Regions from separate parts of the Streptomyces lancefieldiae genome, predicted to be linked through region 1. Evidence: riboswitches for the same ligand, from Rfam matches in the RefSeq annotation. Region 1 holds a riboswitch; the other holds the start of a gene.
What was found. A riboswitch is a leader RNA that binds a small molecule or an ion and turns the genes downstream of it on or off. The one in region 1 is predicted to bind S-adenosylmethionine.
Positions count from the first base shown of each region.

Region 2: another riboswitch for S-adenosylmethionine. It lies ahead of thrC (threonine synthase); the one in region 1 lies ahead of RM812_RS36300 (aminotransferase class V-fold PLP-dependent enzyme).

Region 1 covers NZ_JAVRFH010000067.1:11,941-18,056, reverse strand. The annotation lists gene RM812_RS36305 (glycerate kinase) at 1-930, shown strand, start outside; gene RM812_RS36300 (aminotransferase class V-fold PLP-dependent enzyme) at 843-2,252, opposite strand; SAM riboswitch class IV at 2,449-2,565, opposite strand; gene trpD (anthranilate phosphoribosyltransferase) at 2,646-3,710, opposite strand; gene qcrB (cytochrome bc1 complex cytochrome b subunit) at 3,840-5,477, opposite strand; gene qcrA (cytochrome bc1 complex Rieske iron-sulfur subunit) at 5,474-6,116, opposite strand, start outside.
Region 2 covers NZ_JAVRFH010000032.1:60,667-66,782, forward strand. The annotation lists gene groL (chaperonin GroEL) at 1-434, opposite strand, end outside; gene RM812_RS26870 (cold-shock protein) at 878-1,081, opposite strand; gene RM812_RS26875 (MoaD/ThiS family protein) at 1,488-1,763, opposite strand; gene thrC (threonine synthase) at 1,760-3,076, opposite strand; SAM riboswitch class I at 3,095-3,242, opposite strand; gene RM812_RS26885 (glucosyl-3-phosphoglycerate synthase) at 3,384-4,355, shown strand; gene RM812_RS26890 (alpha,alpha-trehalose-phosphate synthase (UDP-forming)) at 4,423-5,811, shown strand; gene otsB (trehalose-phosphatase) at 5,883-6,116, opposite strand, start outside.

The DNA.
Region 1 (6,116 bases):
GGGGTGCGGCGCATCCTGGTCGGCTGCGGCGACTCGGGCACGTCCGACGGGGGCGCGGGCGCGCTCCAGGCGCTCGGGGCCCGGCTGCTGGACGCCGACGGCTTCGAACTCCCTTACGGCGGGCGGGAGCTGGTCCGCCTGGCCCGCGTCGACCCGGCCGGTCTGGATGCCCGGCTGAAGGACACGGAGCTGCTCGTCGCGTGCAACCCGTACAACGTACTGTGCGGCGAGCGGGGCGTGGCCCGGGTGTTCGGCCCGCAGAAGGGGGCGACGCCCACGCAGGTCGAGGAGTTGTCCGCGGGGCTGGAGAACTGGGCGGACGTCCTCACCCGCGACGTGAACCCCACCGGCGCCGGGCGCCCCAGCCGCGGCACGGCCCCCACCCGCGGCGCGGCCCTCGCCGGCATCGACCTGCGCCACGGCCCCGGCACCGGTGCCTCGGGCGGTCTGGGCGCGGGGCTGGCCGCCGTCGGCGCCCGGCTGCTGCCCCGCTTCGACGTCCTGCTGGACCATCTCGACCTGGACGCCCGGCTCGCCCGTGCCGACCTGGTGATCACCGCCGAGGGCGCCCTGGACCACCAGACGCCGCGCGGCAAGGTCCCGGCCGAGGTGGCCCGCCGCGCCAAGCTCTCCGGGCGTCCCGTCCTCGCCCTGGCCGGCACGCTCGGCGAGGGCGCGCACCAGGTGCCGGGGGTGGACGCCTTTCACGGCATCATGCCGGCCCCGATGGCCCTGGCGGACGCCCTGGTGCGCGCCGCCGAGCTGCTCACGGACGCCACGGAGCGGGCGCTGCGGATGATCCTGCTCGGGTCGCGGCTGCCGGGCCGGGCGGCGCGGGCGGCTCAGGCGTCGTCGGCGGAGGTGGTGTCGGCGGAGGTGGTGTCGGCGGGGGTGGTGTCGGGCACGCAACGGCCGTCCTGGGTGCGGTAGTTCCACCGGGCGCCGTCGTTCACCAGCTCCCTGACCGCGGTCACGAAGCGCTCGACGTGCTCGTCCGGGGTGCCCGCGCCGAAGCTCACGCGGATGGCGTTGAGGGACTTCTCGCCCGGCGCCGCCTCGGGGGCGCCGCACTCGCCCTGCGCCTGCGGGTCACTGCCGAGCAGGGTGCGCACCAGCGGGTGGGCGCAGAACAGGCCGTCGCGCACGCCGATGCCGTACTCGGCGGAGAGCGCCGCGGCGAAGTGGGAGCTGTTCCAGCCCTCGACGACGAAGGAGAGCACGCCGACGCGGGGGGCGTCGTCGCCGAAGAGGGACAGGACCCGGACCTCCGGCACCTCGGCGAGCCCCTCCCGGACCTTGCGGACCAGGTACTCCTCGCGGGCGACCAGCGTGTCGAACCCGGCCTCGGTGAGCGCCTTGCAGGCGGAGGCGATGGCGTAGGCGCCGATGACGTTGGGCGACCCGGCCTCGTGCCGCGCGGCGCTCTCGTGCCACTCCACGTCCACACCCCCGTCGGTGCGCCGGCTGACCCTGCGGCTGGCGCCGCCGCCCGCGAGGTACGGCTCCGCCTCGCGCAGCCAGTCGGCACGCCCGGCCAGCACGCCGGAGCCGAAGGGGGCGTACAGCTTGTGCCCGGAGAAGGCGACCCAGTCCACGTCCAGGCCGGTCACGGAAACGGGGTGGTGCGGGGCGAGCTGGGCGGCGTCCAGCACGATCCGGGCGCCGTGCGCGTGCGCCGCGGCGGCCAGTTCGCGCACCGGCCACAGCTCGCCGGTGACGTTGGAGGCACCGGTGACGCACACCAGGGCGGGCCCGTACGGCTCGCGGGCGGCGAGGGCGCGCTCCAGGGTCTCGACGGCCTCGGCGGGGCTGCGCGGGGCGTCGAGGCAGGTCACGTCCGCGTCCCGCCAGGGCAGCAGCGAGGCGTGGTGCTCCGTCTCGAAGACGAAGACCCGGCAGTCGGCGGGCAGCGCGGCGGCGAGCAGGTTCAGGGAGTCGGTGGTGGACCGGGTGAACACCACCTGGTCCCCGTCCCGGCAGTCGAGGAAGTCGGCGACGGTGTTCCGCGCGTTCTCGAACAGGTCGGTCGACAGCTGCGACAGGTACCCGGCGCCACGGTGCACGCTGCCGTAGTACGGGGCATAGGCCGCCACGTCGTCCCAGACCCGCTGGAGCGCGGGTGCGCTGGCGGCGTAGTCGAGCGCGGCGTAGGTGACCTCCCCGCCGGTGACGAGCGGGACGGTGACATCCCGGCCCAGAACGGGCAGAGGGGCACAAACGGACTGGTCGACGGCAAGGGTGGAGACGGACATGGGTGCACTCCCGTGAAGGCAGGTGGTGTCACCACGCGAACCGCGACGGCTCCAGCCCGGGAGATACGTCAAGAACGCGGTGAACGCGGTGGAGACGGTGAAAGGGGGATGCGGAGGCGGGGCTCTGCGGCCCTATCGCATTCGCTGATTCACGGGAGACTCCCTCGAACGACCCAGGACCCCTGGTTTCGCGAGGGGTCCGCGCTTGCCGTGGACCTTGCTGTCCACCGCCTGGTCTTCACCCGGGGCACCCCGCCACGGACGGAGGGTTGCCGGACAGTCGGCCGGGGCCGAATGACTGTCGCTCATGACCTGCCAAGGAACGTACGTGAAGTGATCGTCGTCCCGCAACCCGAGTCCGGATCGCGGGACGGGCGTCACACCGACGGACGGTTACGCGTTGCTCGCCGCGATCCAGCGCTCCAGGCTCCGCCTGGCCGCGCCCGAGTCGATGGCCTCGGCCGCCCGGTCCATGCCGGCCCGGATCCGCTCGGTCAGCGGCCCGTCGCCGGGCTCCAGGGCCACCAGGGCCGCCGCCGAGTTCAGCAGCACCGCGTCCCGTACGGGGCCCCGCTCGCCGGCCAGCAGACGGCGGGCGACATCGGCGTTGTAGGAGGCGTCGGCTCCGCGCAGCGCCTGGACCGGCACCAGTTCGAGGCCGACGTCCCGCGGGTCGAAGGCCTCCTCGGTGACCTTGCCGTCCCGCACGACCCAGACTCGGGACGTGGCCGTCGTGGTCAGCTCGTCGAGGCCGTCGTCGCCCCGGAACACCAGGGACGAGTGGCCGCGCTCGGCGAAGACACCGGCGATGATCGGCGCCATCCGGGCGTGCGCGACCCCGATCGCCTGGGCCTTCACCCGGGCGGGGTTGGTCAGCGGACCCAGGAAGTTGAACACCGTGCGGATGCCCAGCTGGCCGCGTGCCGCCGCCACGTGCCGCAGTGCCGGGTGGAACTTCACGGCGAAGCAGAAGGTGATGCCGGCCTCCTCAGCGACCTGGGCCACCCGCTTCGGCGTCAGCTCCAGGTTGACCCCGAGCTTCTCCAGCACGTCGGAGGCACCGGACGCGGAGGAGGCGGCCCGGTTGCCGTGCTTGACGACCCTCGCGCCCGTGCCGGCCACGACGATCGCCGACATGGTGGAGATGTTGACCGTCTTGGCGCCGTCGCCGCCGGTGCCGACGATGTCGACCGTCTCGCCCGGCACCTCGATCACGTTGGCGTGGGCGTACATGGTGCGGACGAGACCGGAGATCTCCTCGACGGTCTCCCCCTTGGAGCGCAGCGCCACCGCGAACCCGGCGATCTGCGCGTCGGTCGCCTCGCCGCGCATGATCACGTCCAGCGCCCAGGCGGTGTCGTCCGCGGACAGGTCGCGGCCGTCCAGCAGTCCGTTCAGCAGGGCGGGCCAGGAGCGGCCCGCCGCGGTGTCGCCTCCAGCGGGGGTCACAGCGCTCATGAGCCGCTCCTGAAAGTGTGAATCACGGAAAGGTATGCACCCCCACCCTATCCAGCCCCGGGCACGGCGAAGGGCCCCGTCCGCAGACCGGACGGGGCCCTTCGACCGTGGTGTGGCGACGCTGGAGGGTCAGTGGTGGCCGTGGCCGCTCGTGATCTCCTTGTACTCCTCGACAGTCGGCTTCGGAATCTGCGACTCCTCGCCGTAGTACGCCTTGCTGAGCTTGGCGCGCAGCTTCTCCGTGCCCTTCGGCTTGCGCTCGACACCGTTCTCGTCGACCGTCGGGCCGATCTCGGCCGGCTTGTACTGCTCGTGCGCCGTGAGGGTGTACAGCTGCTCCTGGCTGAGCGGCTCGTGCACCTCGATGAACTCACCGTGCGGCAGGCGCTTGATGATGCCCGCCTCGCGGCCGTGCAGCACCTTGTCCCTGTCCCGGCGCTGGAGGCCGAGGCAGATGCGCTTGGTGGCGATGAACGCGAGGACCGGGCCGACGAAGAACGCGATGCGGACGAACCAGGTGATCGCGTTGATCGACAGGTGGAAGTGCGTGGCCCACAGGTCGTTGCCGCCACCGATCAGCAGCACGAAGTAGACGGTCAGCCAGGCGACACCGAAGGCCGTACGGGTCGGGGCGTTGCGCGGGCGGTCCAGGATGTGGTGCTCGCGCTTGTCGCCGGTGATCCACGACTCGATGAACGGGTAGACGCCGATCGCCACCAGGACCAGCGGGAAGATGATCAGCGGGACGAGCACACCCAGGACGAGCGTGTGACCCCAGAAGTTGATCTCCCAGCCGGGCATGACGCGGATCAGGCCCTCGGAGAAGCCCATGTACCAGTCGGGCTGGGCGCCCGTGGACACCTGGTCCGGACGGTAGGGGCCGATGGACCAGATCGGGTTGATCGTGGCGATGGCCGAGACCGCGGCGATCACACCGAAGACCAGGAAGAAGAAGCCTCCGGCCTTCGCCATGTACACCGGCAGCAGCGGCATGCCGACGACGTTCTTGTTGGTCTTGCCGGGACCCGCGAACTGCGTGTGCTTGTGGTAGAAGACCAGGATCAGGTGGCCGACCACCAGGCCGAGCATGATGCCCGGCAGCAGCAGGATGTGGATCGAGTAGAACCGGGCCACGAAGTCGTGGCCGGGGAACTCCCCGCCGAAGAGGAAGAACGAGATGTACGTGCCGATGATCGGCACGGACAGGATCGCGCCCTCCATGAAGCGGATACCGGTGCCCGAGAGCAGGTCGTCCGGGAGCGAGTAACCGGTGAAGCCGGTGAACATGCCGAGGACGAACAGCAGGAAGCCGAACAGCCAGTTGATCTCACGCGGCTTGCGGAACGCGCCGGTGAAGAAGACGCGCATCATGTGCACGAACATGCCGGCGAGGAAGACCAGCGCCGCCCAGTGGTGGATCTGCCGGATGAGCAGACCACCGCGGACGTCGAAGCTGATGTCCAGCGTCGAGGCGTACGCCTCGCTCATCAGCTGGCCCTGCAGCGGCACGTACGAACCGTGGTACGTGACCTCGTTCATCGACGGGTGGAAGAACAGCGTCAGGTACACACCCGTGAGGATGATGATGATGAAGCTGTAGAGGCAGACCTCACCCAACATGAACGACCAGTGGTCGGGGAAGATCTTGCGCATGTTGGCCTTGGCCAGGGAGTAGATCCCCAGCCGGCCGTCGGCCCAGTCGGCGACGCGCTCGCCGGCCGGTGCCTTCCCGCGAGAGCGGGGGGCTTCATTGGCTGTAGTGCTCATCCGCGCTCCCAGAAAGCAGGACCGACGGGCTCTTCGAAGTCGCCGAGCGCTTCGAGGTAGCCCTCGTCGTTCACGCCGATGCGCAGCTGCGGCAGGGCGTGACCGGCGGGACCGAAGATCACCCGGGCACCGTCGGCAAGGTCGAAGGTGGACTGGTGGCAGGGGCAGAGCGCGTGGTGCGTCTGCTGCTCGTACAGGGAGATCGGGCAACCGACATGGGTGCAGATCTTCGAGTACGCCACGATGCCCTCGTGCGACCACTCGAGCTCGCGCTTGTCCTTGATGGCCTCCGGCTCCAGCCGGATGATCATCAGGGCCGCCTTGGCGATCTCGTTCTGGAACTCCTCGTCGTGCTCCTCCAGGCCCTCGGGCATGGCGAAGGTGAGCGAGCCCACGGCGACGTCCGAGGGACGCAGCGGTTCGTGGGTGTTCATGTTGACGAGCAGCTTGCCCTTGGACCACAGGGTGTGGCGGAGCTTGGTCCCCGGCAGCGGGCCGAGGTCGCGCAGCAGGACGACGCCGGAGAGCGGCACCAGGGTGAGCGCGCCCAGCATCGTGTTGCGGATCAGCTTCCGGCGCCCGATCACGGACTCCTTGGCACCCTGCTTGAAGTCCGCGTGGACCTTGGCACGGACCTCG
Region 2 (6,116 bases), on a different contig from region 1:
GAGGCGATCTGCTCCTTGGTCTCGACATCCTTGGCCTGCTCGAGCAGGGCGGCGGAGACGGCCTCGACGGCCTTCTCGATGCCGCGCTTGAGGGCCATCGGGTTGGCGCCGGCCGCGACGTTGCGCAGGCCTTCCTTGACCAGGGCCTGGGCCAGGACGGTCGCGGTGGTCGTACCGTCACCGGCGACGTCGTCCGTCTTCTTGGCGACTTCCTTGACCAGCTCGGCGCCGATCTTCTCGTACGGGTCCTCGAGCTCGATCTCCTTGGCGATGGAGACACCATCGTTGGTGATCGTGGGGGCGCCCCACTTCTTCTCGAGGACGACGTTGCGGCCCTTGGGGCCGAGCGTCACCTTGACGGCGTCCGCGAGCTGGTTCATGCCGCGCTCGAGGCCGCGCCGCGCCTCCTCGTCGAACGCGATGATCTTGGCCATGTGAAGTGGTCCCTCCAGGACTGGGGGTGATTCCTTCGGACCGCGCCCGCGCCCGCGACGGACGGCTCGCCTGCCTCGTGGTTCCTTCCCCACCCGGCCTGCGGGCCTCACCGACCCGGTCCTTCGTTGTCACTCTCACCTTCAGAGTGCTAACGCCAATGATTAGCACTCGCCCCGTCCGAGTGCAAGGTGCGCCCGCGAAGCGGGCTCGTTGAGGGGTGGTGGTCGGGTGACGGGTGGGCACAAGGTGCGCCCGCGAAGCGGGCTCGTTGAGGGGCGGTGGTCGGGTGACGGGTGGGCGCAAGCGCCTCCCGGGGATCAGCGGGGGCGCTCAGCCACCCGCGAACGCCGGGGGTGCCGGGTCCGGGCAGGCCGAAGGGCCCGTACCCCGGGAGGTACGGGCCCTTCGGAGAAGACCGCTCGCCTGCTGTCGGCCGCGCGTCTCAGGCGCTGAGGCGAACCATGTCGGCCTGCGGGCCCTTCTGACCCTGCGAGATCTCGAACTCGACCCGCTGGCCTTCTTCGAGGGTGCGGTAGCCGTCCATCTGAATCGCGCTGTAGTGGACGAAAACATCCGCACCACCGTCGACCGCGATGAAGCCGTACCCCTTCTCCGCGTTGAACCACTTGACGGTGCCCTGAGCCATGCCTAACTCCCCTATTACTGGCCCTTGCACAGATCCGCACTTCGCGGACCCGGGTCAGACCTCACCCCCCACGACTGGGGGCGTGCGCCGGAACGCGTCGACCGCGGCTGAATGTATCTGTCCAACTGCCCTCTGCAACAGGTCAATCGGACGAGAAATCTGGACGCACCCGGTCGGGAATATGGCGAGAATTCGCCTGAATTCGTGTCAAGTCGGGGTACACAAAGGGAACAAAAGCCGCGAAATACGCCCACACTTTGGCTACAACTGTTCGGACGGGCGGCAGGAATTCAGGGCTCCCGATCACGCGGTCAGGGGCGCGTTCCCCAACTCTACCGCGCTCAATCACATGGAATTGCCCTCTCCGCTTCTCTTACGGAGAGGGCAATGCGCGCCACGAGGCGTATCAGCCGCCGGCGACCGCCGGGATGATGGAGACGCCCGCGCCGTCCGGGGTCGCGGTCTGAAGGCCCTGCTCGAAGCGGACGTCGTCGTCGTTGACGTAGACGTTGACGAACCGGCGCAGCTTGCCCTGGTCGTCCAGGACGCGGGCGGCGATGCCGGTGTGGTTCTTCTCCAGGTCGGAGATGACCTCCCCGAGGGTCGCGCCCTCGGCGGCGACCTCGGCCCTGCCGCCGGTGTAGGTGCGCAGGATGGTCGGGATGCGGACGGTCACGCTCATGCGAGGCCAGCCTCTCGGAAGGAGTCCAGGTTCGGGCGGATGGTGGCGGTGAGGCCGGTGCCGGCCACCGCGTCGAGGGTCTTGAGGCCGTCCCCGGTGTTGAGGACGACCGTGGTGAGCGAGGGGTCCAGCACGCCGTTCTCGATCAGCTTCCTCGTGACGCCGACCGTCACCCCGCCCGCCGTCTCGGCGAAGATGCCCTCGGTGCGCGCGAGCAGCTTGATGGCGTCGACGACCTGCTCGTCCGTCACGTCCTCCACGGCACCGCCGGTGCGGCGCGCGATGTCGAGGACGTACGGGCCGTCGGCCGGGTTGCCGATCGCGAGGGACTTGGCGATGGTGTTCGGCTTCTGGGGGCGTACGACGTCGTGGCCCGCCTTGTAGGCGGTGGACACCGGCGAGCAGCCCTCGGCCTGGGCGCCGAAGATCTTGTACGGCTTGTCCTCGACCAGGCCCAGCCCGATCAGCTCCTGCAGCCCCTTGTCGATCTTCGTGAGCTGCGAGCCGGAGGCGATCGGGACGACGATCTGGTCGGGCAGCCGCCAGCCGAGCTGCTCGCAGATCTCGTACGCGAGGGTCTTTGAACCCTCCGCGTAGTACGGGCGCAGGTTGACGTTGACGAAGCCCCAGCCCTCGCCGGCCGGGTCGCCGATCAGCTCGGAGCAGAAGCGGTTCACGTCGTCGTAGTTGCCCTCGATGCCGACGAGCTCACCGCCGTAGACGGCGGCCATGACGACCTTGCCCTGCTCCAGGTCGTGCGGGATGAACACGCAGGAGCGGAAGCCGGCCCGGGCGGCGGCGGCGCCGACGGCACCGGCGAGGTTGCCGGTGGAGGAGCAGGAGAGGGTGGTGAAGCCGAAGGCGCGGGCGGCCTCGATGGCCTGGGCGACGACACGGTCCTTGAAGGAGTGCGTCGGGTTGCCGGAGTCGTCCTTGACGTACAGGCCGCCGGTGACGCCGAGCTCGCGGGCCAGGTTGTCGGCCTTGACCAGCTTGGTCCAGCCGGGGTTGATGTTCGGCTTGTCGGCGACGTCCGCGGGGACGGGCAGCAGCGGCGCGTAACGCCAGATGTTCGCGGGGCCCGCTTCGATGCGCTGCCGCAGTTCCTCGGTGTCGTAGGCCGAGAAGTCGTAGGCGATCTCCAGCGGGCCGAAACACTCCTCGCAGGCGAAGACCGGGCCGAGCGGTACGCGGTGACCGCATTCCCGGCAGGAGAGCGCCGTGGCGGGCCCCAGGTCGACAGGGGAGGCGGGGGAAGCGGTGGGGGTGGCGTCGTCGGTGTCGGTGGTGCTCTCGACGGTCTGCACAGCCATGTGAGGCGAGGCCCTTTCTCCTCATCTTCCTCACGACGCATCTCGCCGTGAGACGGATTTGGCACCTTCCCTAGTCGGGAGCCTCGCCACGTCCGTGTGACAAGAACCGACTGGAGGGTTGCCGGGGCTTCATCGGGCCGTATCCCTCTGCCCCTCTGGATGAGCGGTATGTGGTTGTTTTTCGGTTGTGCGCGCGGCGACCCCGGCATGCGGGGGTCCTCCGCGTTGTTCAAGACTGTAACCGAAGGCCAGGACACTTGAGATAGTCGTCCGTACCGCGAGATGGATCACAAAGGAGCCACCGACCGTGCTGGAAGAAGTCGAGCGCTGGCTGAACGCACGCTCCTGGTCCGCCGCGGACCGGCCGATCCAGCGGATCCTGAGTGCCAAGCACGCCACGGGACAGTCGGTCAGCGTGGTGCTCCCCGCCCTCGACGAGGAGGCGACGGTCGGCGACATCGTCACGGTGATCCGCCGGGACCTGATGGGCCGGATCCCGCTCGTCGACGAGATCGTGGTCGTGGACTCCGGGTCGACCGACCGCACGTCGGCGGTGGCCGCGGCGGCGGGCGCGCGCGTCGTGCACCGCGACGCGATCCTCCCGCGCATACCGGCCGTGCCCGGCAAGGGCGAGGTGCTGTGGCGCTCGCTGCTGGTCACCCGCGGCGACATCGTCTGCTTCGTCGACGCCGACCTGCGCGACTTCCGCGCCGACTTCGTCTCCGGGATCGTGGGCCCGCTGCTCACCGAGCCCGACGTGCAGCTGGTCAAGGCCATGTACGACCGCCCGCTCACGGTGTCCGACGGGCCGGCCCGCGGCACGGACGCGGCCGGGCAGGGCGGCCGGGTCACGGAACTGATGGCCCGCCCGCTGCTCAACATGCACTGGCCCCGGCTGGCCGGCTTCGTCCAGCCGCTCGGCGGCGAGTACGCGGCCCGCCGCTCCCTCCTCGAACAGCTCCCCTTCCCCGTCGGCTACGGCGTCGAGCTCGGCATGCTGGTCGACGCCCTGCACCTGGTGGGCCTGGACGCCCTCGCGCAGGTCGACGTCGGTGTGCGCCGGCACCGGCACCAGGACGGCCAGGCCCTGGGCCGCATGTCCGCCGCGATCTACCGCACCGCACAGCTCCGGCTGGCCCGCGGCCATCTGGTCCGGCCCTCCCTCACCCAGTTCGAACGGGGCGCCGACGGCTTCGAGCCGCGCACCTACTCCGTGGACACCGAGGAACGGCCGCCGATGGCGGAGATCGCGGAGTACGCGGCGCGCAGGGTGGCGTGACCGGATCTCCACCCGAGGTGCGCGCGGGAACGTTTGAGGTTTACGGGGCCGGGCTAGGTTGAGGCGTATGGCTTCAAGCTTCGGTGCTGCTCAGGTGCTGGTCGCCTCCAACCGGGGACCGGTCTCGTACGAGGTGCGTCAGGACGGTTCGCTGCACGCCAAACGGGGCGGTGGCGGGCTGGTCTCCGGACTGTCGGCCATCGGGCCGGACGCGGGCGCGCTGTGGGTGTGCTCCGCGCTGGGCGACGGCGACCGGGAGGCGGTGCGGCGCGGGGTCGGCGAGGACGGCGTACGGATGCTGGACGTGCCGGCCGACGTGCACGCGGACGCGTACAACGGGATCGCCAACTCGGTGCTGTGGTTCGTGCACCACATGCTGTACCAGACGCCCGTGGAGCCCGTCTTCGACGGGGAGTTCCGGCGGCAGTGGGCGTCCTACGAGGCGTACAACCGGGCCTTCGCCGAGGCGCTGGCCGAGGAGGCCGCCGAGGGGGCGGTCGCGATCGTGCAGGACTACCACCTCACGCTGGTGCCGGGGATGCTGCGGGAGCTGCGGCCCGACCTGCGGATCGGGCACTTCTCGCACACGCCGTGGGCGCCGGTCGACTACTTCCGGATGCTGCCGGACGACATCGCCGAGCAGGTGCTGCGCGGGATGCTCGGCGCCGACCGGCTCGGGTTCCTCACCCGGCGGTGGGCCGACGCGTTCACCGCCTGCTGCGAGGCGCTGGTGGGCGGCCTCGGCGGCACGGAGATCGGCGTGCACGGGCTCGGCGCGGACGCGGACTTCCTGCGGAAGCGGTCGCACGAGGCCGACGTGGACGAGCGGATGGCGGCGCTGCGGGCGGAGATCGGCGAGGGACGCCGGACGATCGTGCGGGTGGACCGGACCGAGCTGTCCAAGAACATCGTGCGGGGGCTGCTGGCGTACCGGGAGCTGCTGGCCGGGCGGCCCGAGTGGCGCGAACGGGTCGTGCACGTCGCGTTCGCCTACCCCTCGCGGCAGGACCTCGCCGTGTACCGGGACTACACCGCCGAGGTGCGGCGGGTGGCGCAGGAGATCAACGCGGAGTTCGGGACGGCGGGCTGGACGCCGGTCGTGCTGCACGTGAAGGACGACTTCGCGCGGTCGCTGGCGGCGTACCGGCTGGCCGACGTGGCGCTCGTCAATCCCATCCGGGACGGGATGAACCTGGTCGCCAAGGAGGTGCCGGTCGTCTCCGACGAGGGATGCGTGCTGGTGCTGTCGCGGGAGGCGGGGGCGTACGAGGAGCTGGGCGAGGACGCGGTGGTGGTGAATCCGTACGACGTGTCGGGGACGGCGGAGGCGTTGCACGAGGCGTTGTCGGTGGGGGCCGGGGAGCGGGCGGAGCGGTCGAAGCGGTTGGCCGCGGCGGGGACGGCGTTGCCTCCGGCGCGGTGGTTCCTGGAGCAGTTGGACGCGCTGAGGTCCTGATCTCCGGGTGACCGTCGGTGCCTCCCGGGCCGTTCAGGCACTGGGGGAGGCACGCGGGCCCGCGGGCCGGGTCAGGCGATGTGGGTCGTCAAGGCGCGCAGGAGGTTCACCACGCCCGGTGGGCCGTCGACGACCAGGTCGGCTCGTTCGCTGAGGTCCGTCACCTCGTCGCTGCCGCTGCAGACCAGGAGGCCGGGGGTGCCCTGCGCGCGGAGTTCGTCGACCGCCGCGTAGGCGGGGAGGTCGCCGAGGTCGTCGCCGGCGTAGAGGACGGATGCGGCGCCGGTGTCCCGGACGTACTCGCG